Regions from separate parts of the Sphingomonas agri genome, predicted to be linked through region 2. Evidence: predicted binding sites of a transcription regulator. Region 2 holds the regulator's gene; the other holds the start of a gene.
The links. Region 2 encodes LexA, which represses DNA repair genes until DNA is damaged. Its sites were predicted from a motif close to GTTCCNCNCTTGTTCT; they were not measured.

Region 1 (14,707 bases), on a different contig from region 2:
GGCTTTCCGATCTTCGAGAGCTGGTACTGGTAGTTGGCGAGCTGGGCGCGGTCGAGATTGCCGAACGCATCCCCGGCCCGGATGTCGAGCGACCCGTAGTTTCGCCAAGTGTCGGGGTAGCCGATCCCGACCACCATAGTCGCAACCTTGTTCTTTGCCTCGGCCTTGGTTGCAGGCGCCATCCAGGCAAGCGCGTCGATCCTTCTTTCGAGCGCTGCCTTGATGTTCTTCACCATGCCCTCGATGTCGGTTTTGGACGAGCTTGGGAAGTAGCGGTCGACGTAGCGCTTGCCGACGGCGTCTCCCAGCTGCGCATCGAGTGAGGACAGCGCGCGCTTCTCGCGAATCTGCTGCTGGGGCTGGCCGTTGATCTCGGTTCCGTAGAACGCAAAATGCGCATCATCGAATGCTTTTGGAAGGACCGGTGCCATCTGGTTGAGACGGTGGAACGCGAGCCAGTCCTTCCAGACGTCCAGAGGCTCTGAACCGACCAGGGCGGCGATCTTGGTCACCGCTCCTGGCTGCCAGATGATGAAGTCCTGCTGGTTGCCGAGCTGTGCCGCCCCAAGGAGCCGGTTCCAGTCGATGCCGGGCGCCTTCTTGTCGAAGTCGGCGCGTTTCCAGGGATTATTCGCTTTTTCGGCCGACTGGCTTGCCTCGAGCGTCTCGTGGGCCTGCGCAATCTTGGTTTCGAGGGCGACGATCTTCTGCGCGCGCGCCTGCGCATTCTGGATGCCGGCGAGCGTCAGTATCTTGGCGACATAGGGCGTGTAGTCGCTCCGGATCTTGGCCATCGCAGGGTCGGAGGAGACCAGATAGTCACGATCCGGAAGTCCGATCCCGCCCTGCAATATATAGGGTATCGTCTTGGTGGGATCGTTGAACCCCTGCGTAACGAACACTCCGAAGAGATTCTCGGTGTGGAAGTTGGTCGCGTTCAAGGGGTCCGCATCGGCGCGCAGCGAATGGCCGATCGCCTCGGCGAGGGCGCCCTTGTCGGCAATGGCCTCGATGCGATCGATGTCCGCCTTGACCGGCGAAAGGCCTTTCTTCTCGATGCCGGCCGTGTCCATGTAGGCGTTGTAATAATTGGCGATGCGCGCTTCGTCCGATCCTGATGCAGGGTTCGACCTGGCGATGTCACCGACGAGCGCGGCCTCGCGTTTCTGCGCGTCATCGTTGATGACTGAAAAGACGGAGATGTTGGACTTGTCGGCCGGGATCTGCGCGTTCTTCTCCCAGGCGCCATTGGCATATTTGTCGAAGTCGTCGCCCGGCTTCACCGACGTGTCCATCAGGGACTTGTCGATCCCGGATTGCGGTCCGCGTGGCTCTTGTTTTCCTTCACCGCTTTGTGTGCTCGCAGTCCTGTTGCACGCTGCAAACGCAATGGATGACACGGCGATGATCAGGATGTGACGCTTCATTCGGTAAGCCTCCGGGATCGGTTTTGCCAATGCCTGCAGCACGGGCTAGGCGGGCGGCAGGGCTTTTTCGACCAACGGGCATAACGAAACCGATGAGCGCACCGCGGATCGAGACTAAAATCGCGACGGACAGCGACGAGTTCCGTCAGCGCAGTGCGCACAATCGTGCGCTTGCCGGAAAGCTGCGCGCCGATGTTGCCAAAGCAGCAAGGGGCGGCCCCGAAAAGCACCGCGATCGGCACGTGTCGCGGGGCAAGCTTCTTCCGCGCGATCGCGTCGAACGCCTGCTTGATCCAGGCTCGCCGTTTCTCGAGATCGGACAGCTCGCGGGTTGCGACATGTATGACGGGGAGGTGCCTGGAGCGGGCATCATCGCCGGCATCGGCCGGGTGTCGGGAAGAGAAGTGATGATCGTCTGCAACGACGCGACGGTCAAAGGCGGCACCTATTATCCGATGACGGTCAAGAAGCATCTGCGTGCTCAGGAGATCGCAGAGCAGAACAGGCTGCCATGCATCTACCTGGTCGACAGTGGTGGGGCTAATCTGCCGCACCAGGCCGAAGTTTTTCCCGACCGCGATCATTTCGGCAGGATCTTCTTCAACCAGGCGCAGATGAGCTCGAAGGGCATTGCCCAGATCGCCTGCGTGATGGGCAGCTGTACTGCCGGAGGAGCATACGTTCCCGCGATGAGCGACGAGAGCGTGATCGTGCGCAACCAGGGGACGATCTTCCTTGGCGGTCCGCCGCTCGTGAAAGCAGCGACGGGCGAGGAAATCAGCGCCGAGGATCTTGGGGGCGGGGATCTCCACGCAAAGAAGAGCGGCGTGGTCGATCACCTGGCCGAAAACGACGAGCACGCACTGACGATCGTTCGTGATATCGTTTCAACGCTCCAGTCAGAGCGTGGCGCGGAGCTGGACCTTCGCGAACCACGTGAGCCGCTGTTCGGTGCCGACGACCTCTACGGCATCATCCCGGAGGACGTGCGCGCTCCTTATGACGTCCACGAGGTCATTGCTCGGATTGTGGACGGTTCCGAACTTCACGAGTTCAAGCCCCAGTTCGGAACGACGTTAGTGTGCGGGTTCGCGCACATCTGGGGAATCCCAGTCGCCATTCTCGCGAACAACGGCGTCCTGTTCAGCGAAAGTGCCCTCAAGGGGGCTCATTTCATCGAACTCGCGTGCCAGCGGCGAACACCGCTGCTTTTTCTCCAGAACATTTCTGGCTTCATGGTGGGAGGCAAATACGAGGCCGAGGGAATCGCAAAGCACGGGGCCAAGCTGGTGACCGCCGTCGCGACCGCGAGCGTGCCCAAGATCACCATGCTGATCGGCGGCAGCTTTGGGGCAGGCAATTACGGGATGGCCGGCCGCGCCTACTCGCCCCGCTTCCTGTTCACCTGGCCCAATTCCCGGATCAGCGTGATGGGGGGTGAGCAGGCGGCTTCCGTGCTTGCGACCGTTCACCGCGATGCAGACAAGTGGACGCCCGACCAGGAAGAAGCGTTCAAGCAGCCGATCCGCGCGGATTACGAGGCGCAGGGCAATCCCTGGCACGCGACCGCGCGCCTGTGGGACGACGGCATCATCGACCCCGCGCAGACGCGCGACGTCCTTGGTCTTGCATTTGCGGCAACGCTGAACGCGCCCATCCCGGACCGGCCGCAATTCGGCGTTTTCAGGATGTAGCCCGCGATGATTTCAATTCTTCTTGCACTTGCGGCCCAGGGAGCCGCGACCAGGCTCCCGCCGGCGGGCCCGCTCCCGGCCCCCGGTGCCGAGGAACAGGCGATCCTGCAGCCGGTCAATGCCGTCTTCAGCGCGATTGCTGCACGCGATGCGGCAGCGATGGAAAGGCAGCTCGTCGCCGGTGGCAGCGCGACCATTGTCACCGAGCAGCCGGGCGGGAACCGTGCGGTTGTTCGAAGGACGTGGCCCGAGGTGCTCGCGCGTTTCCAGCCGGGACCCGAGAAGTTCGAGGAGCGGCTCAGCGACCCGGCGATCGAGAGCGACGGAAGCGTCGCAATGGTCTGGGGCAATTATGTCTTCCTGATCGATGGCAAGGTTCACCATTGCGGCATCGATCACTTCGATCTCGTTCGCCAAAGCGGCTCCTGGAAGATTGCAAACGTCAGCTGGTCCGAGCGGACGGCGGGATGTCACGCGCAATGATCAAGTCGCTTCTCATTGCGAACCGGGGCGAGATTGCCTGCCGTGTCATTCGCACTGCCCGGCGGCTCGGGATCCGAACGGTCGCGGTCTATTCGGATCCTGATGCGAGGTCACTGCACGTCCGCATGGCGGATGAGGCCTTGCACATCGGTCCAGGTCCCGCGCGCGAGAGCTATCTTGTGGGCGATCGGATCATCGAGGCGGCAAGGGCGAGTGGCGCCGAGGCCGTCCATCCTGGATACGGCTTCCTCTCGGAAAATGCCGATTTCGCGCAGGCCGTGATCGAGGCCGGTCTGATCTGGGTCGGCCCAAAGCCGGACAGCATCCGCGCGATGGGACTGAAGGACGCTGCAAAGAAACTGATGATCGAGGCGGGAGTGCCGGTGACGCCCGGCTATCTCGGCGAGGATCAGGATCCTGGTCGCCTCAAGAAGGAAGCGGAGGCGATCGGCTATCCGGTACTCATCAAGGCGGTGGCCGGCGGAGGCGGCAAGGGGATGCGCCGCGTCGATTCTCCGCAGGAGTTCGAAGACTCGCTCGATAGCGCCCGCCGCGAGGCGCGGAGTGCCTTCGGCGACGACCGGGTTCTCATCGAGAAATACATTCTTTCGCCGCGCCACATCGAAGTGCAGGTGTTCGGCGACAGTCACGGCGACGTGGTTCACCTGTTCGAACGGGACTGCTCGCTGCAGCGGCGCCACCAAAAGGTCATTGAGGAAGCTCCGGCGCCGGGCATGGACGCCAAGACGAGGGAGGCGGTTTGCGGGGCAGCAGTCCGCGCTGCGAAGGCCGTCAATTACGAAAGTGCAGGAACAATCGAGTTCATTGCCGATGCCTCGGAAGGTCTCCGGGCTGATCGGATCTGGTTCCTCGAGATGAACACCCGGCTGCAGGTCGAGCATCCCGTAACCGAGGAGATCAGCGGCCAGGACCTCGTCGAGTGGCAGCTTAGGGTGGCCTCGGGCGAGCCGCTCCCAAAGGCCCAGGGCGAGCTCGTGATCCTTGGCCACGCCATCGAGGCACGACTTTATGCCGAAGATCCTGCGAAGGGCTTCTTGCCGAGCGTTGGCAGGCTAGACCATTTCGACCTCGGCAATGAGGGCCGAATTGAAACCGGGGTTGAGGAGGGCGATTCAATCTCGCCGTTCTACGACCCGATGATTGCGAAGCTGATCGGGAGCGGCAGGGACCGTGACGAAGCGATAGGCGAACTCGCATCGTTGCTCGACACTGTTGAGGTCTGGCCGGTGCGGACGAATGCCGGATTTCTGTTCAACGCCGTGCTGCACCCGGATTTCGGATCGTGCAGGATCGACACGGCGTTCATCGAGCGCCATCTTGCCGACCTGGTTCCGGATCCGGAACCGGACGATTCTGTGTGGCGCGGCGCTGCTGCGATTGCGCTCGTTCCAAGCGAAGACGAAGAGCCGATGGCCGGCCTTTCCGGTTTCCGCCTCAATGCTCGGCCAATCTCTAGCGCGGCGCTCGGCGTCCGGGGCGAGTTCCGGACAGTCTCGACGACGGACGGTCCGATCGCCGAGCTATCCGGTTTTCGGGACAGTGAACATGTGGTCGTGTTCACGGAGGGCCAGGCGTTTGAATTCGCGCTTTCCTCGCGAGGCACCGGTACCTCTCATGGTCTTCACGACGGCGAAATCGAGGCGCCGATGCCGGGCAAGGTGACGGCGGTAGAAGTTTCGCAAGGAGAAAAAGTTGCTCAGGGGCAACGTTTGCTGACCCTTGAAGCGATGAAAATGGAGCACGCATTGATTGCTCCCTTTGACGGTACCGTCGCCAAGCTTACCGTCGTGCCAGGCACGCAGGTCGCCGAAGGCCAGCTCCTCGTCAAAGTGGATGCAGAAGCGGCCGCCTGATTCCGGCTGGAAATGGATCCAAAGCGGATCTTTGCTTAAGCGCGCCGCGACAAGTTCGTGACTATTTTGGCTCCGTCGCGGCAGACATTTGCCGCGTCGGGAATAGAAGGTCCATGCTTCAGCAAGTTCAGGTCTTTGCGGATGTCGGCTCACAACCGATGAACCGGCGTGAGCGGCGGCCCGTAACGCTGACCGCTTTCGCCACTCGCCCCGATGGTTCTGCGAGCGAGATCACCATTGTCGATCTGTCCTTTGCGGGCTGCGGCGTGATCTGCACGACGAGCCTCGTTGCCGGCGAGCGGCTCAGCCTGTCGGTTGCCCATCGGGGTACGGCCGAGGCGCTGGTTCGGTGGGTCGACGGCGCGCGGGCCGGTCTCTCGTTCGAGTCCGTCGATGTCTCCGAAAGCGCCTCCAGGAAGCCGCGACGCCATGAGCGTGTTTCGGTTGAGGGCGAGGTGACAATGCGCCGGTCCGGCAAGGTAAACTTTCGCGTCCATATCTACGACCTGTCTCCCGAGGGGTGCAAAGCCGAGTTTGTCGAGAGGCCGGAGCTGGACGAGCAATTGTGGATCAAGTTCGATGGCCTCGAGGCGCTCGAAGCGCGGGTTCGCTGGCTTTCCGGCGCAAATGCGGGAGTCAGCTTTTCGCGTCCGCTTCATCCCGCCGTCTTCGACCTCATCGTCTCCCGCCTCGGGTGCGGGCAACCTCAGTCCTCGGCCGCTTAACTGCTTCTTACCGAGCGCCGCACTAGGATGGGCCCATGTACAAGTTCCTGATGGGTCCCGCTTTGATGGGAGCAGGCTATGCGGCCGGCAGCGTCTATGGCGCCGACGCCGAACAACTGGTCCACAAGAGTCCGGCCGTCACTTATGCAGCGGTCGAGCAGGCGCTCGACGACGTCCGGCCCAGCGGCACTACCTCCTTCGAGGGAGGGACGCCGATGCCCTATGAGCTGAAGGTCGACCGCGCCGCGGATCAGCATCTGACGGTCAACCTCTTGTTCAATGGCCAGCCAGGAGCGCAGGCGGAGCTGGACTTCATCGGAAAGAACGACGGCAGGGATACGCTCGTTGTCACCCGGATCCACTCCAATCACGCGGCGCTTCGAACCGCACTTGCGGGGACCAGCAAGGCTAAGCTCGCTTATGCACCCGACTGGATGCTGAACCTTGCGGTACGGCCGGTTCTGCAGAAGCTCGCGGCGCAGATCGAAGAGGGCGGGTCGGCGGGAGACCTCATGCTCGCGTGGAACCCGGTGCAGGCCGAGGGGCAATGGGAAGCCAATCTCAGCGCCGAACAGCGCCAGGAGGTCAGCGAGGCACAGCAAGATGACGCGACCAGGCCGGCGGTCGATCTGAACTCGGACTCGAGCGGCAGATAGATACTATCGCTTCAAAGTGATTTGCTCGCCGAGAGCGGCTCACCGGACGAAACGGCGAGTTGCGTTCCGAGCCCGACGACTATCCGCATCGACCATTCATCAAGGTTAGGGTAAACGGCCTTAGCAAAGTTTGTGGTTGCTAGCCTATCCTGGGAGGCCTGGATGAGCGGACCCGAACCGGAACCGAGGCGCCGTGGCAGCCCCACCGACCAGCGCCGGGAGCGGCGCTCCGTCAGCATGCAGGGCCATCTCGTTCGTGCGGGCGGAGTTACTCAGCTGATCACGCTGACCGACCTCAACTATGGCGGATGCGGGATCCAAACCACTTTCGAGCTCGTACCTGGAGAAGAGGTGAAGGTCTCGGTGCGCGGCCGGGGGTCGATCGCGGCCGAGGTACGCTGGTATGCCGACGGCAAGGCGGGCCTCATCTTTGAGCCGGTCGCCGCCGAAGCCAAGGAACAGATCGAGCGGCGCGCCGCTCGGCTGGAGGTACCCGGCGAGGTGGCGCTTCGAGTTCCCGGACACAATAATTATCACGTGAGGGTTCTCGACCTGTCGACGGACGGTTGTCGCGTAGAGCTCGTCGAGCGGCCGAGCGTCGGCGATATCATGATGATCAAGTTTGAGGGGCTCGAGGTCATGGACGCCGAAGCCTGCTGGGTCGAGGGGTTCACGGCGGGACTGAAGTTCGATCGGCCGATCCACCCTGCCGTGCTCGATCTGCTGGTGAAGCGCCTTGCGGCAAATTGAGCAGTAGCGTGGCCCGTTTCCCTGGGGAAAAAGAACGACCACATACGTGTTGAGAGAGAATCACCGGCAATCGCGGCGCTGGTGGCTCCTCCGTTGCTATGGATGTCGGGCCGGCAGAAGCGTATCGCCGTCTGCGCCGGGGGCTAGTGAAGGAGCCACGCCATGGGCAATACCACCAGTGACCGCAGCCGGGTTGCTGCCAGCGATCCAAGTGAAGTGCGCTATTTCGGAAAGAAGCACGGACTTACTGATGATGAGGTGAGGAACCTCATCAAGCAGCATGGCAATGACCGCAAGACCCTCGAAGCGGCTGTTGCCCAAATGAAGGGACCAGCACCGGCCTAGGTTCTCTGGGTCCCGGCGATGCGAAGCCACAGCTGGAGAATGCGCCATGACCGCTTTCAACGCAGTGCGTTTCAAGGTTAAGCCAGGCCGCAATCAGGATTTCCTCGATGCCCACGAGAGCGTCGAGCGTGATTGGCCCGGCCTCAGGCACGTCAACATTATCCAGACGGGTGAGCAGACCTATTGCATCATCGGCGAGTGGGACGACATGGATGCGCTCGCGGCGGCGCGGCCGCGCATGGGCGCCACGCTGGATAGCTTCCGGGACATGCTCGAACCGGTGGGGGACGGCGTCACCGACCCCGTCTCGGGTCCCGTCGTGCTGGCGCTCAAGTAGCACTCAGCTTCGAGCGTCCTTGCTGATGCGCGCGACGCGCCTGCGGCCCTGCCAGAGCTCGCAGTCGTGTCCGTCCATCATCTTCCTCGCGACCTTTATCGCGGCCTCGTCGTCGTCGGCCTCAAACCATTCGCCGGACGCGACTTTGTGGACCCCGTCGAGGTCATAAAGCCTGTAGCCCGTCACGTTCACAAACCTTGCGTCTCTTGTCGCAATTGCGACAGTTTTCGCGGCCGAAACGAGGATACTTACATTTGGTTTCAATCGCGGGACGGGAAGAGCTGCGAACAAGAGAAGAGGTTGCGGGCCTACGAGAAAGTCACGCTGCCGCGGCTGCCGCCGGCCGCGCTTTTCGAGGATTGGGCTCAGTGCCTCTGCTGCCGCTATGGAGCCGCCGCATGAAGAGCGGCGACCGTTAAAGCGCGCTCAGTAGCGCCGGTTTCCGCCAGGGCCGACACGCACATCCGTCACGACGCCGCGGTAATCGACGTTGCAGCGGAATATGAGGTCGCCGTAGCCACGGTTGCCATAGGCGTTCCCGTAGCCCTGATAGCCGTTTCCGTACTGACCTTGGTAGCCACTGCTGAGGACGCCGCGAACGCGAAGGCCATTTGAGCGCCGTTCGACATCGGTGATCGCAGTGACGCGAAGGCTCGGCGGTGCAAATCCCTGATTGTAGCCGTAGCGGTTGCCGTAGCCGCTGCCATATTGGTTCTGTGCCTGGGCAGTAGCCGCGCGGGCGCACTGGCGGACGGCCTGGCGATCCGTGACGTTGTACCGATTGCCGAGCAGCTGATCGATGATGTCGGTGACCGGATTGCCGGTATAGCCCTGATTGTAGCCCTGGTTATAACCCTGATTGTAGCCGTAACCCTGGTAGGGCTGACCTGGATAGACAGGGTAATTGTACCCGGGCTGGTTGGGATAGGGGTTGTACTGCCCCGCGGCCGGCGTGGCGATGGCCACGGCTAGGGTGAGGAGCTTGGCGAGGGGCGTCATGAGGCTTGCTCTTTCTATCTCATTGTCCAGCCAAAACGCATCGGAACCCAAACAGTCGCATGAGGGGAAATAGCAGCGCTCTCAAAAGCAGCGCCTACTTTGCAGCAACCAGTCCCAGTTCGTCGTCTTGAGATACGCCTTTGCGAGACCGCCTGGGCTTTTTGGGCACGGAATCGACGATGGCTGGCTTCACCGACGCCCGCTCCAGAAGCGGCTTCAGATACTGCGCGGTCGCCGATTCCGGCGCCTCGGCAATCGTTTCGGGCGGGCCTTCTGCAATGATCCGCCCGCCGTTCACCCCGCCCCCGGGTCCAAGGTCGATGACCCAGTCGGCCGTCTTGATGACGTCGAGGTTGTGCTCGATAACCACGACCGTGTTGCCGTGGTCCGAAAGGCGGTGAAGTACCTCGAGGAGCTTGCGTACGTCTTCGAAATGGAGGCCGGTCGTCGGCTCGTCGAGTATGTACAAGGTCTTGCCCGTTGCGCGCCGGGACAATTCCTTTGAAAGCTTGACGCGCTGCGCCTCGCCTCCGCTCAGCGTCGTTGCTGGCTGGCCGACCTTGACGTAGCCGAGCCCGACTTCCTTCAGCATCTCCATCTTGTCGCGGATACCGGGCACGGCCTTGAAGAATTCGGCGGCGTCCTCGACCGTCATGTCGAGGACGTCCGCGATCGATTTCCCCTTGAACTTCACTTCGAGCGTTTCGCGGTTGTAGCGGGCGCCGTGACATACATCGCAAGTGACGTAGACGTCCGGCAGGAAGTGCATCTCGATCTTGATGAGACCATCGCCCTGACAGGCCTCGCAGCGGCCGCCCTTAACGTTGAACGAGAAACGGCCGGGCTTGTAGCCGCGGGCCTTCGCCTCGGGCAGCCCTGCGAACCAGTCGCGGATCTGGGTGAAGGCGCCGGTGTAGGTCGCGGGATTGGAGCGCGGCGTGCGCCCGATCGGCGACTGGTCGATGTCGATGACCTTGTCGAGCTGCTCCAGGCCAGAGATCTTTTGGCAGGGACCGCAGACGATACGCGCGCCGTTGAGCGAGCGCGCAGCCCCCGCATAGAGCGTATCGATCGTGAGCGAGCTTTTGCCCGAACCGCTGACCCCCGTGACGCAGGTGAACGTGCCAAGGGGGAACGCCACTGTCACATCCTGGAGGTTGTTGGCGCTCGCCCCATGGACGGTGACGAACTTGCCGTTTCCGCGGCGACGCTTGCGGGGCAGGGGAATCTCGCGCCGTCCCGAAAGGTAATCGGCGGTTATACTGCCCTTGCATTCGAGCAGACCCTTTAGCGCGCCCGAGTAGATGACCTCACCGCCGTGGACCCCCGCGCCCGGCCCCATGTCGATCACCTGGTCGGCGGATCGGATCGCGTCCTCGTCATGCTCGACGACCAGAACCGTGTTTCCAAGGCCGCGAAGGCGCTTCAGCGTCTCGAGCAGCCGGTCGTTGTCCTTCTGGTGGAGCCCGATCGAAGGCTCGTCGAGCACGTAAAGAACGCCCGACAGGCCCGAGCCAATCTGGGAGGCAAGTCGGATCCGCTGGCTTTCGCCGCCCGAGAGCGTGCCGCTGGTGCGGTCGAGATGAAGATAATCGAGACCTACGTTGTGGAGGAAGCCAAGGCGTTCGTTGATTTCCTTGAGGATCGCCTTGCTGATTTCCCGATGTTGCGGTGAGAGCTTGTCATGCAGCGATCCGAACCAGGCATGCGCGTCGGCAACGCTGCGCCGGCTCGACATCGAGATGTCTTCTCCCGCGATCTTGACACTCAGTGCCTCGGGCTTGAGGCGAGCGCCGTGGCATATCTCGCACGGCCGGCTGGCCTGATAGCGGCTGAGTTCCTCCCGCATCCAGGCCGATTCGGTCTGGAGCATTCTCCGATTGAGATTGCCGATGACCCCTTCGAATGCCTTTTTCACCTCGTAGCTGCGCCTGCCGTCGATGAAGCGAAGGGTGACAGGCTTCCCGTCAGTGCCGTGGAGAATGATTTCGCGTGCTTCCTCGGAGAGGTTCTTCCAAGGGATATTGAGGTCGAAATCGTAAGCCCGGGCGAGGCTAGAGAGCACCTGCATGTAATAGGGACTTGGCGGGTTTGACTTGGCCCAGGGTACGATTGCTCCCTTGGCGATCGAGATATTGTGGTTGGGGACGACGAGGTCCTCGTCGAACATGAGCTTCTCGCCAAGGCCGTCGCAGGCAGGACACGCGCCCTGCGGTGCGTTAAAGCTGAACAGCCGCGGTTCGATCTCCGCAATGGTGAAGCCCGAAACCGGGCAGGCGAATTTTTCCGAGAAGGTGATGCGACCCGGAGGAGCGTAATCGAGCTTCATCCCGCTTGCGGGCGCCTCGCTCTCCTGCGGATCGGCGGGATCGAGATAGGCTAGCCCGTCGGCCAGCTTCAGCGCCGTCTCAAAGCTGTCGGCGAGGCGTGCCTCGATGCCCTCGCGCACGACGATGCGATCGACGACCACCTCGATGTCGTGCTTGTATTTCTTGTCGAGAGTCGGGGCTTCTTCGATCGCGTGGAACTGGCCGTCGATGCGCACGCGTGTGAAGCCTGCCTTCTGCCATTCGGCAAGTTCCTTGCGATATTCCCCCTTCCGGCCCCGCACGACGGGCGCGAGCAGGTAATGGCGGCTTCCTTCCGGGAGGTTCATCACGCGGTCGACCATCTGGCTGACCTGCTGCGCCTCGATGGGAAGTCCTGTCGCGGGAGAATAGGGAATGCCGACGCGCGCCCACAGCAGGCGCATATAATCATAGATCTCGGTGACGGTTGCGACAGTCGAACGGGGATTCCGGCTGGTCGTCTTCTGTTCGATCGAGATCGCTGGGGAAAGGCCGTCGATATGCTCGACGTCCGGCTTCTGCATCATCTCCAGGAACTGGCGGGCGTAGGCCGACAGGCTCTCGACGTAGCGGCGCTGCCCCTCGGCATAAATCGTATCGAACGCGAGCGAGGACTTACCCGAGCCGGAAAGGCCCGTGATGACGGTGAGGCTCTCGCGCGCGATGTCGACGTCGATGCCTTTGAGATTATGTTCCCGGGCGCCCCGGACCGAAATGTGCGTCAGCATCGATCGGCTTCGTTCCGTTTATGTTCTAGTGGTAGTGCTCGCCGACGCTCGGGTCAACGCGCTTGCGCTATATGGGTGCGCCGTAACGGATTGCCACACCTCCACCTACACTTGGATCGGCATCCGGCGTATAGCTGTTTGGTCGGAGCGAGGCTCGGCGGGCCGGCCATGTTCACGCGCACAACCAAGGAGTGGATCATGCATTATGTCGTGATGATCGTCGTCGGTCTCATTGTAGGCATCCTGGCGCGGTTCTTCTACCCGGGCGCCGTTCACATGGGACTGATAGCGAGCGCTGTGCTTGGTGTTGCAGGTTCGTTCCTTGCGGGTTTCGCCGGTCGGATGCTGCATCCCTCGACAAGGGACCAGCCGTTCCACCCGGCAGGCTTCATCGAGGCGATCATCGGTGCAATGGTTCTCATCTTCCTCGCGCGGATGACTGGCCTCATCGGCTAGCCAAACCGCCTCGAGAGGGGCCAGTCGGCACTGAGGCAGCAAGTCCAATCGAGAAGTCGACCTCAAGGGCTCGCAGTAGATGCACAATTACGAGCTCGGAGCGCTGATCCTGAAGGCGCGGAAGATCTGACACCTCAAGGTGCTGGCGACCGTGCTCGGCGGAAGAACGGCCTACGGCAGGTTACGATGACGCGCTGACAGCGTTTGCGCTTGCCTTGCTAACGGGGATGTTAAACACTGGTTAACCTTGCCGAATCGCCACATTCCCTTGGAGGGGCCAGTGCGTAGTTGCGTGTTGCGAGCCTTGAAGAAGCGGCTCGATCTTGTTTGTGCGCTGGTGCTGCTCGCTCTTTGCCTCGGCCTTGCTGGCGGTCCCGCGATGGCCGACCGCGGCGTCCCGATTGACAATAATACCGATGAGATCTGGAGCGATGCGGACAACGCCCAGACCATGGCTCTCCCATTCCCGGTGAATTACGGCGCCGGTCTGCAATCGAGCGTAACCGTCCAGCTTCCTTCCTCGTTCACTGTCCAGCCGAGCGGTCCTGCACTTGCCGCTGTCGGACTGACGTTCACGAGCTCGCCCTCAGATGTCCTTTTTGCAAAGGTGATCGGAGGCAGTGACCCCTTCCAGCAGAGACCGGCAGTGAGGCTCGGCAATGCCACCGAAACCTCGACGCCGTTGCACCCGGTGAGCGAAGCGTCGACTTTCGACTTCGGCGTCGCCTACAACCTCAACGGACCGGCTCCCGCGGACACGTCGGACTGCGACATCAGCGGGATCACAATGGCCTGCTACGGCCCGATGACCGATTCCGCGATTTTTCAGTTCATCGACAAGTCCGGCAGCGGCAATCCTGGAGACTTCGAGCTCATCCTTCAGTGCATCAACGAATGCACCAACATCGGCTTCAACCTCGGCGGCCTCAACTTCTCCGCGGACGATTTCAATCCCAGTGCCCCGCAGCCGCCGCAGTTCGTCAGCTTTACGCCGATGCAGAGCAACTTTGGTGGTGCCAACGGAATCTGGGCGTTCCTGTTCACGAATCCGGCCGCTGTCCCGGAGCCGGGCAGCTGGGCACTTATGCTGATTGGTCTTGGCCTGATTGGCGCTACCTTGAGGCGGCGCCCCAGGCACGCGTACCAGCCGGGCTGAAACACCGAAAGGGGAGGCTGAACGGTGCGCTATTCAGCCTTCATCAGTTACAATCATCGGGACAGGCGATGGGCGGGGTGGCTTCACCGCGAGCTCGAGCGCTACCGGCTGCCAAAGGCGCTGGTCGGCCGCGACAGTCCGCTTGGGCCCCTTGAGCGCCGACTGCCGCCGGTTTTCCAGGACAGGGAAGAACTGGCTGCCTCCACCGATCTTGCAAGCTCAGTGCGCGAGGCGCTGCAGGGCGCGAATAGCCTGATCGTCATCTGTTCGACGAACGCGGCGAAATCGCGCTGGGTCAACGAGGAGGTGCGCGAGTTTGCGGCACTCGGCAGGCGAGACCGGATCCAGTGCCTCATCGTTCCGGAGTTTGACGGCCCGGCTGATCCGGTGCGATCGGACAGCGCCATCTTTCCGCCAGCGCTCCTCGAGCTTGGCGGTGAACCTCTCGCCGCCGATGCGCGTAGGGCCGGCGACGGCAAGCGCTCGGCATTCCTGAAGCTCGTCGCGGGGATCGTGGGCGTTCGCTACGACGAGCTTCGGCAGCGGGAGCAGGCACGCCGCCACCGCCGGCTTCTTGCCCTCGCGACTGCCGCCGGCGCCGGATGCCTCGTCATGTCCGCACTTGCTGTATTCGCGTTCATTTCCCGTGCCGAAGCAGTCCGGCAACGCGATATCGCGCGCCAGCAGACTCTCGCTGCGCAGCGCACGACCGACTTCGTCAAAGGCCTT
Region 2 (14,707 bases):
CTCCTCGGCGTCGAATCGGACAAGGTTGCCGGACAGCCGCTGACCCGCGTCGTCCGGCTTGAAGAAGACGATGCTGGTGAAATGCCGCTAATCAGCGCGCTTGCTGCTCGCCGGGGATTTTCGGGGCAGCACGCGCGCAGCCGCGCCGACGAAGCCCGCTCGATCATGCTTGCCGGAGAGGTGGTCACGGCCGCAGACGGGACCTTCGCCGGGTTTCGCGGCACCATGCAGACGGACGCTGCGGCGATACGGCCCGCTGCCGGTCGCCCGTCGGCCTTTGACGAAGCGCTCGACGAGGTGCTGCGCTCGCCGCTCGACCGCATCATCGAGACGGCCGAGCGGATCGTCGAACGTTCCGACGGACCTCTAAGGAGCGACTATGCGAGCTACGGGAGCGACATCGCGGCAGCCGCACGTCACCTCCTGTCGGTCCTCACCTCGATGAGTCAGGAGCCCGGCCACATTGACCGTTCGATCGACCTTGCAGTGCTTGCGGGGGAAGCGGTCGTCATGCTCGATTCATCGGCCGATGATCGCCAGGTAAGGATAGATCTCGAGCCGAGCGATACACTCCTTGCCAATGGCGAGCAGCGCGCCGTCATCCAGATCCTCGTGAACCTTATTGGAAACGCCATTCGCTATTCGCCCAAGGGGGCAGTGATCAGGCTCGGTTTCTCGCGAACGCCGGCTACTGCCTCGGTAACCGTTGCGGACGAAGGACCCGGAGTCGCTGCCGCCGATCAGCAGCGCATCTTCGAGCGCTTCGAGCGGGCGCACTCCGAGGAAGGCGGTTCAGGCCTCGGCCTCGCGATCTCGCGGCGGCTCGCCCGCTCCATGGGCGGAGACGTCACACTGGATAGCGCGCCTGGGGAAGGCGCGCGGTTCACACTTACGCTACCAGCGGCCTAGCGCCGGTTGCACGGCACGTAGTCGCGCTGCGTCTGGCCAACATAGAGCTGCCTTGGGCGACCGATTTTCTGGTCCGGGTCGGCGATCATCTCGTTCCATTGCGCGACCCACCCCACGGTCCTTGCAACCGCGAAGAGCGCCGTGAACATGTCGGTCGGAAAGCCGATCGCATTGAGGATCACGCCTGAGTAGAAATCGACGTTCGGGTAGAGCTTCTTCTCGATGAAATAGTCGTCGTGAAGCGCGATCTGCTCGAGTTCCTTGGCGACGTCGAGCACCGGGTCGGAGATGTTCAGTTCCTTCAGCACCTCATCGGCAGTTGCCTTCATCACTTTGGCGCGCGGGTCGAAATTCTTGTAGACCCGGTGCCCGAAGCCCATGAGCCGGAACGGGTCGTTCTTGTCCTTGGCGCGCGCGATATATTCGGGAATGCGCTCGGGTCGGCCGATTTCGCGCAGCATGTTGAGCGCCGCCTCGTTGGCACCTCCATGAGCCGGGCCCCACAGGCAGGCAATGCCTGCGGCAATGCAGGCAAATGGATTTGCGCCCGACGAGCCTGCCAGCCGCACGGTTGACGTCGATGCATTCTGCTCGTGGTCCGCGTGGAGGATGAAGATGCGGCGCATCGCGCGCTCGATAACCGGGTTCACCTCATATGGCTCCGCCGGGACCCCGAAGGTCATCCTGAGGAAGTTGCCGGTGTAGCTGAGGCTGTTCTGGGGGAACATGAAGGGCTGGCCGAGGCTGTACTTGTAGGCCATCGCAGCAATCGTCGGCATCTTGGCGATCAGCCGGTGCGAGGCAATCATCCGCTGCTCGGGATCGGTGATGTCCGTGCTGTCGTGATAGAAAGACGAGAGCGCTCCGACGACGCCGCACATGATCGCCATCGGATGGGCATCGCGCCTGAACCCCCGGTAGAAGGTTGCAAGCTGCTCGTGGACCATCGTGTGGCGGCTGATCGTATGAACGAACTCGTCCAGCTGCTGCTTGGTCGGAAGTTCGCCGTGGAGCAGGAGGTAGGATACCTCCATGAAGGTCGAGTGCTCGGCGAGCTGGTCGATGGGATAGCCACGGTGGAGGAGGATCCCCTTCTCGCCATCGATGTAGGTGATCGCGCTTTCGCAGCTCGCCGTCGACGTGAAGCCCGGATCGTAGGTGAACATTCCGGTTTCGCCGTAGAGCTTGCGGATGTCGACGACCTCCGGGCCGACCGTTCCGTCAAGAACGGCGTAATTGTAGTTGGACCCGTTCAATCCGAGGGTCACGCTTTTGTCGGTCATTCGTTCGGCTCCACCATCTGGTCGGCGATCCGGGCGAGGCTTTCGTCTCGCCCCAGCAACGCAAGAACATCAAAAATTCCCGGAGAGGTCGTGCGCCCTGTGAGGGCGGCGCGAAGCGGTTGGGCAAGTTTCCCAAGCTTCACGCCACTGGCCTCCGCAACCTCGCGGATGGCGGCCTCTAACGACGGCGTGTCCCAATTCGCAAGTGCAACAAGCAGTTCGTGCGCCGATGCGAGGAGCGCTCGGGCATCAGCCGTGAGCAGGGCCTCGGCCGCGTCCTCGAGTTCAAGCGGGCGTTCGGCAAACAGGAAGCGCGCGCCATCGGCGAGTTCGTTGAGAGTGTGTGCCCGAGCCTTCAGTTCCGGCATCGCCCTGGCGAGCAATTCCTGCTGCGACGCCGACAGACCAAGCTTCGGCGCGACGAGCTCCGCGAGCCTCTCGTTTTCGGCCTCGCGGATGTAATGACCGTTCAGGTTCTCGAGCTTCTTGAAATCGAAGCGCGAGGGGGATTTTCCGACCTGCGGCAGGTCGAACCATTCGATCGCCTGGGTGCGGCTGATGATTTCATCGTCCCCGTGGCCCCAACCGAGCCTCAGCAGGTAATTGTTCACGGCCTCGGGAAGAAGGCCCAATTCGTCTCGATAGGCATCCACCCCCATCGCGCCGTGCCGTTTGCTGAGCTTGGCGCCGTCAGGGCCATGGATCAGCGGCACATGGGCATAGGTCGGCTCCGGCCAGTCCATTGCGCGAATGATCGCCAGCTGGCGGAAGGCATTGTTGAGATGATCATCGCCGCGGATCACGTGAGTGACCCCCATGTCGTGATCATCGACCACAACGGCAAGCATGTAGGTCGGAGTTCCGTCCGAGCGAAGCAGAATGAAATCGTCGATCTCCGCATTCTGGACCGTCACTCGACCCTGGACCTCGTCCTCGACGGCGGTTTCTCCCTCGCGGGGCGCCTTGAGGCGGATGACGTAGGGCCTGCCGGCCTGCTCCTCGTCAATATCGCGCCAAGGGCTGCTGATGCGGAACGGCTTTCGCTCCGCCTTCGCCTTCTCGCGCTGCTCGGCGAGCTCTTCCTGGGTCATGTAACACCGGTAGGCGGCCCCCTTTCCGAGCATGAGCCGAGCGATTTCGGCGTGCCTGGCCCAGAACTGCGACTGATAATATTCGTGTCCGTCCCAATCGAGCTCGAGCCAGCGCATCCCGTCCAGAATGGCGTCGATCGCCTCGCTGGTCGAACGGGCGCGGTCGGTATCCTCTATTCTCAGGAGGAACTTGCCGCCCCTGTGGCGGGCATAGAGCCAGTTGAACAAGGCGGTGCGCGCGCCCCCGATGTGCAGGTAGCCGGTCGGGGAGGGGGCAAATCGCGTAACGACCGGCCGCGACGTATCACTTGCGCTCAACCGCGCTTTCCTCTTCTCTTCATGCTGCAGTGCAATGGACGAGGGCCCCTAACATAGGGAAAGCGTGTCTTCCACACGCGTCCTCCATCCGAGCGCGGCCGACACCGCACGCGCGTTCCCGGAGCGCCTCGGTCAGGGCCCCCGTCATACCGCGAAGTAGTGCCGGCTGCGCTTCAGTAGCGGCGGATGAGCCCTGCCAGCCTGCCCTGGATCTTCACCCGGCTCTCGTCGTAGCGCTGCGGCTCGTAACGGCTGTTTGCCGGGTCGAGCCGGATCATTCGCCCTTCACGCCGGAAGGTCTTCAGCGTCGCTTCCTCATTGTCGATCAGGGCGACGACAATTTCGCCATCCCGGGCCGTGTCCACCTTTCGAATAAGAGCGAAATCACCGTCGAGAATGCCTTCCTCGACCATGGAATCGCCCGAGACCTCAAGCGCGTAATGTTCGCCCGTTCCAAGGAGGGCTGCCGGAACCGCAAACGTCTCCGTTCCCTGAAGAGCCTCGATGGGCGTGCCCGCGGCAATTCGGCCGTGAAGGGGAATTTCCATCGTATCGTTTGCCGGCGCTGCAGACACTGGCCGGAGCGGGGTTATCGTTGCTGATGGACGGGTCTCGGGTAGCTTGAGAACCTCGAGTGCGCGGGCTCGGTTGGGGAGCCGGCGAATGAAGCCACGCTCCTCGAGTGCCGAGATGAGCCTGTGCACCCCGGACTTCGACTTGAGATCCAGCGCCTCGCGCATCTCATCGAAGCTCGGGCTGATGCCGCTTTCCTTCAGACGGTTCTCGATGAAGAGCAGCAATTCATGCTGCTTGGCGGTGAGCATCGGCAATCACTCCCCGATAAGAACGAACGGGGAACGTGTAGGCAACAAATATGGATACGTCAAGCGGTGGCGGCCGGCTCAGCCGCCACTGCTGACCAGCCGCGCCTTGAATGCCTCGATCGCGCCCGGGTTGCGCTTCGCCTTCATGTGGAGACGCACGTCGGAAATGAACTGCTGAGCGTAATCCTGCGAGCTCGCCTGGTTAAGTTCTCCCTGCACCTGGCTGATGAGGCCCGGCGCTACGAGCGCGTTGCCTGGGACCACCTTGTCAACCTTCACGACTACGAAGCCGCCCTGGGGCACAGGCGCCATGCGGCTATGGCCTGGCCCGACGGCGAAGAGTAGCTTGAGCGCGGGCGGAACATTGCCTTGTGCATTGGTGAGCTGGATCCGGCGAGCAGCGACGGGCTGGGGCGCAGGGATTGCCGCTCCCACTGCCTTGACCGCGTCGGCAAGCGATACATTTCCCGATGCCTTTGCAGCGACCTGCGTAGCGGCGGCCTTGGCGCGCTTACTCGCCTCGTCGTTGATCCAGTCGCCCGCAACCTGCTCGCGGATGCTTGCAAGCGGCGACGGGGCGGAGGGAATTACCTGCCCGGGCGATACGACCGCATAACCAGAATCGCCCGGCAGCGTGACGATCTCGGGCGGATCATTGGGTGCAATGTCGAACCCGGTCTTGAGCGCAGGCGCAAGCTCGGGTGGCAACTTGAATGAAGCCTCGCTTCGTGACGAACCGCTGGACGTGATGAGCGGCGTCGTCGTCACTGGCAACTTCGCGGCCGCCACCGCCTCGCTGAAGTTGCCGCCGTTGTCGACCGTGTTCTGGACCTTGTCGACCAAATCCTCGATCGCGGACTTGCGCTTGTCCTGGGTCAGCTTGGTCGCGATTTCAGCCCTGGCCTGATCGAGCGTCTTGCCTCCGCCTGCAGCCACCGAATCGATCTTCACAATGACCCAGCCAAAGTCGGATTGGACCGGCCCGACGACTGAGCCGTTCGCTGCTGCAAAGACCGCATTGGCGGCCTTGTCTCCAGCAACGCCTGCATAGGCGGCGCGGGTCTGGTTCTGAAGCGTGGATACAGCCGCTCCGCTCCCTGCCGGTGCCGCTGCGGCGGCAAGGGTGGCGCCGCTTCTGGCACGTTGCGCAATGGCGTTGGCTGTTGCCTGGTCCTGGACCACCACCTGGCTCAGCGAGCGGGTATCGCTCGGCGCATAGGTGGTCTTGTTGGCGTTGTAATAGGCAGTCACTTCCTGATCGGAGGCAGCGACACCCGCGACCTGCTCAGGCCCGATCCGTGCGATTCGCAGGACGCGCTGCTCGGGGATCATGTAGCGAGCGCGATTTGCAGCATAGAATTGCTGCAGTTGTACGTCGCTCGGCTGCAGTCCCCTCTTGAAGGGATCGAGCGGCACGTTGACCGCTTCTCCCTGCCGCGATTCCAGGAGCATCGAGGCATAGACCGTCGCCATTCCGACGGGGACGCGCGCATTGGTGACGACGGGCGTCAGGAGCATCCGCTGCAACAGGCCGCCGGCAAGCACCTGTCTCACTTCCGCGTCGCTCAGCCGTTGCTGGGCCAGGAAAGCTTGGTAGCCCTGCTCGCTGAACTGCCCGTTGAGGCCCTTGGTGCCGGGCAGCTGCGCGATTTCGGCGTCGATCATCCTCTTAGAGAGGGGAAAATCATATTTGTCTGCGAAGGCCATCAGCGACCGCTCGTCCACAAGCGAATCCAACAGCGGGTTGAAGTCCCCCATGACGCTCGCATAGTCGGCATCGGCTCGCTGCTGGCGGGCCTGCTGGAGGCGCCGTTGCATCGCGTCGGACATTTCCCGCTCGCTCACCTCCTGGTCGCCGACTTTGGCAAGCGTTCCGCTGGCCATGCCGAGCCCGAGATTGCCCGTGCCGAAGTTTGACAGATCGGCAAGCGCGAAGCCGCCGAGGATGGCGATGAGTACGAAGGCCATGACCCCCGTACCAATCTTGGACTTAGAAACGCGGCGGAAGAAGGAGAGCATCGGGTTCCCGGTGCGATTGGAAGACGGCCGCTGCTTTAGGGGGCGGGCTGGCGTGCATCAAGCCGCGCCGCTAGGGGCCGCCGGGAAAAGGGGAAGCCATGGTGCTTAGGAAGCTCGTCGTCGGAAACTGGAAGATGCACGGTCTTTCCTCGGATCTGCGTGAGATCGAGGCGATCGCCGCGGCCTCGGAGCCCTATTCTACCGTCGACGTCGCCCTGTGCGTCCCGGCAATCCTCGTCGAGCGCGCCGCGCGCGCAGTCCCGAACTTCCGGATCGGCGGCCAGGACGTTCATCGGTCGGAGAAAGGTGCCCATACGGGCTGCACTTCTGCGCAAATGCTTGTGGATGCCGGCGCGACCCTCACCATTGTCGGGCACAGCGAACGACGCGATGAGCAGCGGGAAAGCGACAGCGACGTCAGGGCCAAGGCCGAGGCAGCACTGTCGGCGGGTCTCGGGGTGATACTTTGCGTGGGCGAGAGCCTCGAGGTGCGAGACAGAGGCGCTGCTGTCGAAACGGTGATGGCGCAGCTCCGCGGCTCCTTGCCGCGAACTCTTGCCGGCGGTCCCTGGCTTGCAATTGCCTACGAGCCGATCTGGGCCATCGGCACCGGCAAGGTTCCGACCGACGGCGAGATCGCGCAGATGCATTCTGCGATTCGCGCGAAATTGGGTGAACAGTACGGAAAGGGAAGCGAAGTCCGCATCCTTTATGGCGGCTCGGTCAAAGGCTCCAACGCCGGCGAAATATTCGGAATCGCGGACGTCGACGGCGCCCTCGTCGGGGGCGCGAGCCTCAAGGCTGACGATTTCATCCCCATAATCGAGGCGGCGGCCGCCGGCTAAGCTGCGCTCCCGATCAGCGGAGCGCTCCGCAATGCCGATAGCGACGGTCGGGTAGCCGGCCGAACAGATCGAAGCGCCGTTCAAGGCAGCATGCACACGAAGCCGGGGCAGTAACGTGTTGAAAGGATGGTCGGCGCCGACTAAGTCGCGGCGCGCATCTTCCAATTTCGAAAGCCCGACATGTTCGCATTCCTGCTGATCGTTCAATCGCTGATCGCCCTTGCGCTCATTACGGTTATCCTGATGCAGCGGTCCGAGGGCGGCGGCCTTGGCGTCGGCGGCAGCTCCTCGGGCTTCATGACGGCCCGGGGCGCGGCCGACTTTCTCACCCGTTCGACGGCGATCCTCGGGGCTACGTTCATCCTTCTGTCGATCGTCATGGCAGCGATCGCAGGAGCGACGCGTACGCCGGCGAAGATCGATACGTCGCTGGCCGGCAAGCTCGCACCGACCCAGCAATCCCAGCCTGTGCAACCGGCGCCGGCGAAGCCGACGACAAATCCGCAACAGAATCAGCCGGCTCCCGCCGTTCCGTTGGCCCAGTAAGCGGTCAGCGCAGAATTTTTTTCGCGTCGTGGGTTGCGCCCGCGGCGCTTGTCCCCCTAAGCCTCGGACCCCATGGCGCGGTTCATATTTGTCACCGGCGGCGTGGTTTCATCGCTTGGAAAAGGTCTCCTCTCAGCGTCCCTCGGGGCGCTTCTCCAGGCGCGCGGCTACAAGGTCCGAATCCGGAAATTCGATCCCTATCTCAACGTCGATCCTGGGACGATGTCACCCTACCAGCACGGCGAAGTCTATGTGACCGACGACGGGGCGGAGACGGATCTCGACCTCGGGCATTATGAGCGCTTCACCGGCGTTTCCTCGCGCCAATCGGACAATATCACGACTGGCCGCATCTACAGGGACATAATCGCGAAGGAACGGCGCGGCGATTATCTTGGAGCAACGGTGCAGGTCGTCCCGCACGTCACCAATGCAATCAAAGAATTCGCGCTTGGTGACACGAACGGCTGCGATTTCGTCATCTGCGAAATCGGCGGCACGGTCGGGGACATCGAAAGCCTTCCCTTTATCGAATCGATCCGCCAGCTGCGCAACGATCTGGGGCGCGACCAGACGGTCAGCGTCCACACGACCCTCGTGCCCTGGATTGCCGCGGCGGGCGAGCTCAAGACCAAGCCCACGCAGCACAGCGTTCGTGAGCTTTCGAGCCTCGGAGTTCAGCCGGAGGTACTTCTATGCCGCTCGGAAAAGCCCCTTCCTGACGGCGAGCGCGCCAAGATCGCGCTCTTTTGCAATGTGAGGGCCGAAGCGGTCATCCCGGCGCTCGATGCACGCAACATCTATGACGTTCCGCTTCAATATCACGAGGCGGGGCTGGATGACGAAGTCCTGCGCGCGTTCAACATCAGCGACGCTCCAGAGCCGGACCTCGGGCGCTGGCGCGAGATCATGGACCGCATCGACCATTACGAGAGCGAGGTGACGATCGGCGTGGTCGGCAAATATGTGGGCTTGCCTGACGCCTACAAGAGCCTGCGCGAGGCCCTTGTCCACGGCGGCATCGCCAATCGCGCCAAGGTCAACATCGAATGGATCGATGCAGAGATATTCGAACATCCCGAGGCGGAAATCGCGGCCGAACTCGAGCCACTGCACGGTATCCTCGTTCCTGGCGGCTTCGGGGAGCGCGGCAGCCAGGGCAAGATCGCCAGCGTGAAGTTTGCTCGCGAGCGCGAAATTCCCTTCTTCGGCATCTGTCTTGGGATGCAGATGGCTTGCATTGAAGCGGCGAGGAACCAGGCCGGCATCGCCGAGGCATCTACGACCGAGTTCGGCGAAACGTCTGAGCCGGTCGTCGGCATGATCACCGAGTGGATGAGCGAGGAGGGGCTCCAGCAGCGTGCCGCGGGAGGGGACCTTGGCGGAACGATGCGGCTTGGAGCCTATCCCGCCAAGCTTGATGGCAACAGCGTGGTTCGCTCCATCTACGGGACGGACATGATCAGCGAGAGGCACCGGCATCGCTACGAGGTCAATGTCCACTATCGTGATGCGCTTGAAGGGGCGGGCCTGATTTTCTCCGGCATGTCGCCCGATAATCAGCTGCCGGAGATCGTCGAGCGCCCCGACCATCCCTGGTTCATCGGGGTGCAATTCCATCCCGAACTGAAGAGCCGACCATTCCAGCCGCACCCGCTGTTCGCGGGGTTCATCGAGGCAGCAGTCAAACAGTCGCGCCTGGTTTAGCGACCTGCCATTGGAACGCGCCTGCTAATTGACCGTTACGCGGGCGACACCAAGGGAGGAATACCCATGCTTCTGACGATCGCCATCATCCTGCTCATTCTGTGGGCCCTGGGCTTTTTCGCCTTCCACGTCGCGGGCGGCCTTATCCATATCCTGCTGATTATTGGCATTGTCGTGCTGATCTGGAACTTCATCGCCGGCCGCAGGGCAATTTAACTTTTCGCATAAACGCCGACATTGCGGGGCGCTTTCGAGCGCCCTAGATGTTTGGCATGAGCAACAGCATTTCGACGCGCGTTGTCGTGCTCGGCTCCGGGCCGGCAGGTCTGACGGCTGCAATCTACGCTGCGCGTGCGGGCCTCAGCCCTATCGTCATTCAGGGAATCCAGCCGGGCGGACAGCTGACGACCACCACGGACGTGGAAAACTATCCCGGCTTCCGTGACGTGATCCAGGGCCCCTGGCTCATGGAGGAAATGCAGGCGCAGGCCGAGCATGTCGGCACCAAGATCGTCTGGGATCATATCGACGAGGTGGATCTGTCGCGGCGCCCGTTCAGGCTGCGCGGAGACGGAGGGACGCAATATTTTGCGGATGCGCTGGTGATTGCGACCGGCGCGCAAGCCAAGTGGCTGGGGCTTCCATCCGAGGAGCACATGAAGGGAAGGGGCGCGTCGGCCTGCGCCACCTGCGACGGATTTTTCTATCGCGGAAAGCGGGTCGCCGTGATCGGCGGCGGCAATACGGCCGTCGAGGAGGCGCTCTACCTTACCAACCACAGCCATGACGTCACGCTGATCCACAGACGTGACTCGCTTCGCGCAGAGAAAATCCTCCAGGACCGGTTGTTTGCGAACCCGCACGTCAACGTGATCTGGGACAGCGAAGTGGTGGAGTTCGTCGCCGGCGGCGAACCCGAGGCGCTCGTTGGTCTCGATATTCGGAACAAGCGCACTGGAGAGATCAGCCGGGTCGAAGCCGAAGGAGCGTTCGTCGCAATCGGCCACCAGCCTGCAACCGAGCTGTTCAAGGGGCAGCTGAAGCTGGACAGCGAAGGCTATATCATCGTCGAGCCGGGCACGACCCGGACGAGCGTTCCCGGGGTGTTCGCCTGCGGTGACGTCATGGACAAGATCTATCGCCAGGCGGTGACTGCCGCGGGCACCGGTTGCATGGCCGCGCTCGATGTGGAGAAATATCTCGCCGCTCAGGAATATGAGGCAATCGCGGCCGAATAAGGCCTTTCAAAGGGGGATCGCGAGTGAAGCCAGCAGGTCCGATCCCGCCTTATTTCTCCGCCTCGGACGAAGGCCAGCTGCTGATCGGCGGTTATCCGGCAGAAGAGCTGGTGGCTGAAGCGGGCGGAACGCCCCTGTTCGTCTACGACAACAATATCGTCGGCGCCCAGGTCGCCCGGTTCAAGGGAGCGATGCCGGACGGCATTGCACTCCATTATGCAGTGACTGCAAATCCTTACGAGCCGTTGCTGGAGTTTCTCGGCAGGTACATCGACGGGTTCAGGATTGTGTCGCAGGGCGAACTGAAACGTCTTCAGGAAGCGCAGCTGACCGGAATCCCGATGAACTTTGCAGGGCCCGGTAAGCTCGACGCCGAAATCCAGGCAGCCGTGAAGGTCGGCGCTACCGTAAGCGTCGAGAGCGAGCGCGAGGCGGCACGGACTATTCAGGCCGGCGAGAAGGTCGGTGTACAACCCAAGATCTCGGTGAGGGTGACGCCGCCTTTCGCGATCGAGGAGGGAAGGGTCACGATCGGAAGCAAGCCCAGCCCGTTCGGTGTTGATGCCGAGCGCGTCCCCGAGCTCGTGATCGGTCTCGCCGAGGCCGGTGTCGACTGGCGCGGGCTGCACATGTTCGCCGGGGCGCAATGCCTCGATTCCGAGGCCCTCGCCGAGGTCCACCGGGTGACGGTTGCCCATGCCGGGGAGATTGCCGAGGCGATCGGCCTTCCGCTCCCCGAGCTCAACCTTGGCAGCGGATTTGACGTCGCATGCCGACCGGGCGACGAGCCGCTCGATATCGACAAGGTTGCAGCAGCGCTCAACCAGACCCTGTGCAATGCCCCCGCGCTTCTCGCGACGACCCGTTTCAGCATCGAGCTTGGGCGCTGGCTGGTCGGCGAATCCGGCGTTTACCTTACCCGCGTGCTGGATCGGACCGAAAGCTGCGGCCAGACCTTTCTAACCACGGACGGGGGCGGGCATCACCTGATCGGCGCGACAGGAAGCCTTGGTCACCGCGGGATGGATAATTTCCCGATCGCGGTCGCCTCCCGGTTCGGCGCACCGGCGGTGGAGGAAGTCACCGTTACCGGGTGCCTGTGCACGCCTTACGACATGCTCGGCGACCAGGTAGCGCTTCCACACACCGATGTTGGTGACCTCATCGCGGTCTTCTGTGCAGGGGCCTATGGATTAACGGCGAGCCCGCAGGCCTGGGAAAGCCGCCCCGTCGCGCGGGAAATGCTGGTCTAGGGGTAGCTCGCCTCGACGAAATAGAGACCCTCTGGCGGGGCGTTGAAGCCAAGCGCTGACCGGTTCCTGGCTTCGAGTGCAGTGCGCATGTCGTCAGGCGTCCATTGGCCTCGCCCAACCATCGCCAGGCAGCCAACCATCGAGCGCACCTGGTGATGCAGGAAACTTCGCGCTGCCGCAGTGACATGGATTTCCTCCCCGACCCTCGCGACCTCGAGGTGATCGAGGGTCTTCATCGGGCTGTCGGACTGGCACTGCGCGGAGCGGAAGGTGGTGAAGTCATGACGTCCTACCAGGTGCTCGGCCGCCTCTCCCATCCTGATGACTTCAAGCGGCACTGCGACATGCCAGACCCTGCCGGCATCGAGCGCGGGCGGCGCACGGCGGTTGAGGATCCTGTAGAGATAGCGGCGACCGACGCAGCAAAAGCGGGCGTGCCAGTCCTTTGCGACGACTTGCGCCTCCAGGACCGAAATCGGCTGAGGGCGCAGCAACGCGTTGAGGCCTTCCCGCAGCCGGTGCGGCGTGAGCTCCCGGAGAACATCGACGTGCGCGCTCATCGCCAGGGCATGAACGCCGGCGTCGGTCCGGCCAGCTGCGATGAACTGGCCTGCTTCCCCCGTCATGCGCTCCAATGCTTCCTCGAGCGCCTGCTGGACTGATGGCCCGTGGTCCTGGCGCTGCCAGCCCATGAACGGCCCGCCGTCATATTCGATCGTCAGTCGCCAGCGCGTCACGGCAGGATGCTGCCCTTCGGAATGGCGAAGCCGCGCAGCAGCTCACCGGTGCTCATTGGCCCGCGGCCTGCCCGCTGGGCGAGCAGCGGACGGATAGCGCCGGAGCCGGCGGCAATGGTCAGGTTGTCATCGAGGACTTCGCCGGGCAATCCCGAGGCCTTCTCGACCTGCGCGCCCAGAAGCTTGATACGCTCCCCGTTGGCCTCGAACCAAGCTCCGGGAACGGGATTGAAGGCCCGGACCTGCCGTTCGAGTTCTTCGGCTGGCCGGTTCCAGTCGAGTCTCGCTTCGGCTTTGTCGATCTTTGATGCGTAAGTGGCGCCCTCAGCCGGCTGATTGGTCGGCGGCGTTGGGTGTTCGAGCCAGTCGATCAGGGCGCTCGCGCCAAGAAACGACAGTTTATCAATCACTTCTCCAGCGTTCATTCCACTAATATCGAGCTCGTGCTTCAAAAGCATTGGGCCCGTGTCGAGGCCTTCGTCCATCTGCATGATGGTGACTCCGGTGACATCGTCGCCCGCAAGGATCGCCCGCTGAACCGGAGCCGCCCCGCGCCAGCGGGGCAGAAGAGACGCGTGGACGTTGATGCATCCGTGCTCGGGAGCCTCGAGAATGGCGCTGGGCAAAATCAGCCCATAGGCAGCAACGATGCCCACATCGGGGGAAAGCGCGCGAAAGCGCGCCTGTTCCTTTTCGTCGCGCAGCGACCGCGGTGTTCTGACCTCGATCCCGAGCTTCTCGGCGCGTTCCTGCACGGGAGTCTTGCGCTCGCCCTTGCCGCGCCCCGCGGGTCTTGGCGGCTGGCAGTAGACCGCGATGACGTCGTGTCCGTTCCCGACCAGCGCATCGAGGCTGGGCACTGCGAACCTCGGCGATCCCATGAAGACGATGCGCATGAGGGCCCTATGGCGAAAGCGCGCGGAATTTCCTACCTCAGCGCCTAGCGTGGCCAGTCAGGAAATCGAAGCATTGTCGCAAGCGCTTGCGCGGCTGCCGGGCCTCGGCCCGAGGTCCGCGAGGCGTGCGGTGCTGCATCTCATGAAAAAGCGTGAGACGGCGCTCCAGCCGCTCCTCGCCGCGCTGGGCGCTGTCGCCGACAGGCTTTGCACCTGTTCGGTCTGCGGCAACGTCGACACGGCCGACCCTTGCAGCATTTGCAACGACCAGCGCCGCGACGAGAAGTCGCTGTGTGTCGTCGAGGAGGTGGCCGACCTCTGGGCGCTCGATCGATCGCGCCTGTTTCCGGGCCGCTATCACGTGCTTGGCGGACGTCTTTCGGCGCTCGAGGGGGTCCGGCCCGAGGATCTCAGCATCGACCGGCTCGTGGCCCGGGTATCCAAGGGCGGCATCGACGAGGTTGTGCTCGCCATGAACGCCACCCTGGAGGGGCAGACGACCGCACATTATGTGGCTGAGCGGCTCGAGGCGTTTCCCGTTCGATTGAGCCAGTTGGCGCACGGGCTTCCCGTCGGTGGTGAGCTCGACTATCTCGACGAGGGTACGCTTGCCCAGGCTCTCAGAGCCCGCCGGCCGATTGCTTGAACCCCCTGATCCGAAAGCCTAAATCCCCGCCATGGCCATCCGTCGCATTTATGAGACGCCCGATCCCGTCCTCCGCGAGATTTCCAAGCCGGTGGAGACGTTCGACGACGGGTTGAAAATCCTGGTCTCGGACATGTTCGAGACAATGTACGCGGCGCCCGGCATCGGCCTTGCGGCGGTCCAGGTGGGCGTTCCGGTCCGGCTGCTAGTCATCGATCTCCAGGAACCGGAGGAGGAGGGCGGCGAACCGGTCAGGGACCCCAGGGTCTTCATCAATCCCGAGATCCTGTGGCACTCTGACGAGGAGGTTCCCTACACGGAAGGATGCCTGTCGGTGCCCGAGCAATATGCCGAAGTGATGCGGCCAGACCGCATCCGGGCGCGCTGGCACGATG

Region 1: uvrA (excinuclease ABC subunit UvrA) is a predicted target of LexA. The motif match lies at 12,378-12,393, and genes of this name have one in related genera.

The regions. Positions count from the first base shown of each region.
Region 1 covers NZ_JBAPEU010000003.1:157,592-172,298, forward strand. The annotation lists gene V8192_RS12830 (M13 family metallopeptidase) at 1-1,427, opposite strand, end outside; gene V8192_RS12835 (carboxyl transferase domain-containing protein) at 1,520-3,121, shown strand; gene V8192_RS12840 (nuclear transport factor 2 family protein) at 3,128-3,604, shown strand; gene V8192_RS12845 (acetyl/propionyl/methylcrotonyl-CoA carboxylase subunit alpha) at 3,601-5,478, shown strand; gene V8192_RS12850 (PilZ domain-containing protein) at 5,592-6,203, shown strand; gene V8192_RS12855 (hypothetical protein) at 6,239-6,859, shown strand; gene V8192_RS12860 (PilZ domain-containing protein) at 7,022-7,609, shown strand; gene V8192_RS12865 (DUF3606 domain-containing protein) at 7,772-7,954, shown strand; gene V8192_RS12870 (putative quinol monooxygenase) at 8,001-8,291, shown strand; gene V8192_RS12875 (hypothetical protein) at 8,295-8,483, opposite strand; gene V8192_RS12880 (hypothetical protein) at 8,718-9,290, opposite strand; gene uvrA (excinuclease ABC subunit UvrA) at 9,385-12,366, opposite strand; gene V8192_RS12890 (GlsB/YeaQ/YmgE family stress response membrane protein) at 12,535-12,822, shown strand; gene V8192_RS12895 (PEPxxWA-CTERM sorting domain-containing protein) at 13,103-13,978, shown strand; gene V8192_RS12900 (tetratricopeptide repeat protein) at 14,003-14,707, shown strand, end outside.
Region 2 covers NZ_JBAPEU010000002.1:81,254-95,960, forward strand. The annotation lists gene V8192_RS07170 (sensor histidine kinase) at 1-909, shown strand, start outside; gene V8192_RS07175 (citrate synthase) at 906-2,192, opposite strand; gene gltX (glutamate--tRNA ligase) at 2,189-3,601, opposite strand; gene lexA (transcriptional repressor LexA) at 3,775-4,425, opposite strand; gene V8192_RS07190 (peptidylprolyl isomerase) at 4,504-6,444, opposite strand; gene tpiA (triose-phosphate isomerase) at 6,543-7,289, shown strand; gene secG (preprotein translocase subunit SecG) at 7,470-7,835, shown strand; gene pyrG (CTP synthase) at 7,908-9,542, shown strand; gene V8192_RS07210 (lmo0937 family membrane protein) at 9,609-9,758, shown strand; gene trxB (thioredoxin-disulfide reductase) at 9,815-10,780, shown strand; gene V8192_RS07220 (type III PLP-dependent enzyme domain-containing protein) at 10,804-12,033, shown strand; gene truA (tRNA pseudouridine(38-40) synthase TruA) at 12,030-12,770, opposite strand; gene fmt (methionyl-tRNA formyltransferase) at 12,767-13,666, opposite strand; gene recR (recombination mediator RecR) at 13,716-14,312, shown strand; gene def (peptide deformylase) at 14,344-14,707, shown strand, end outside.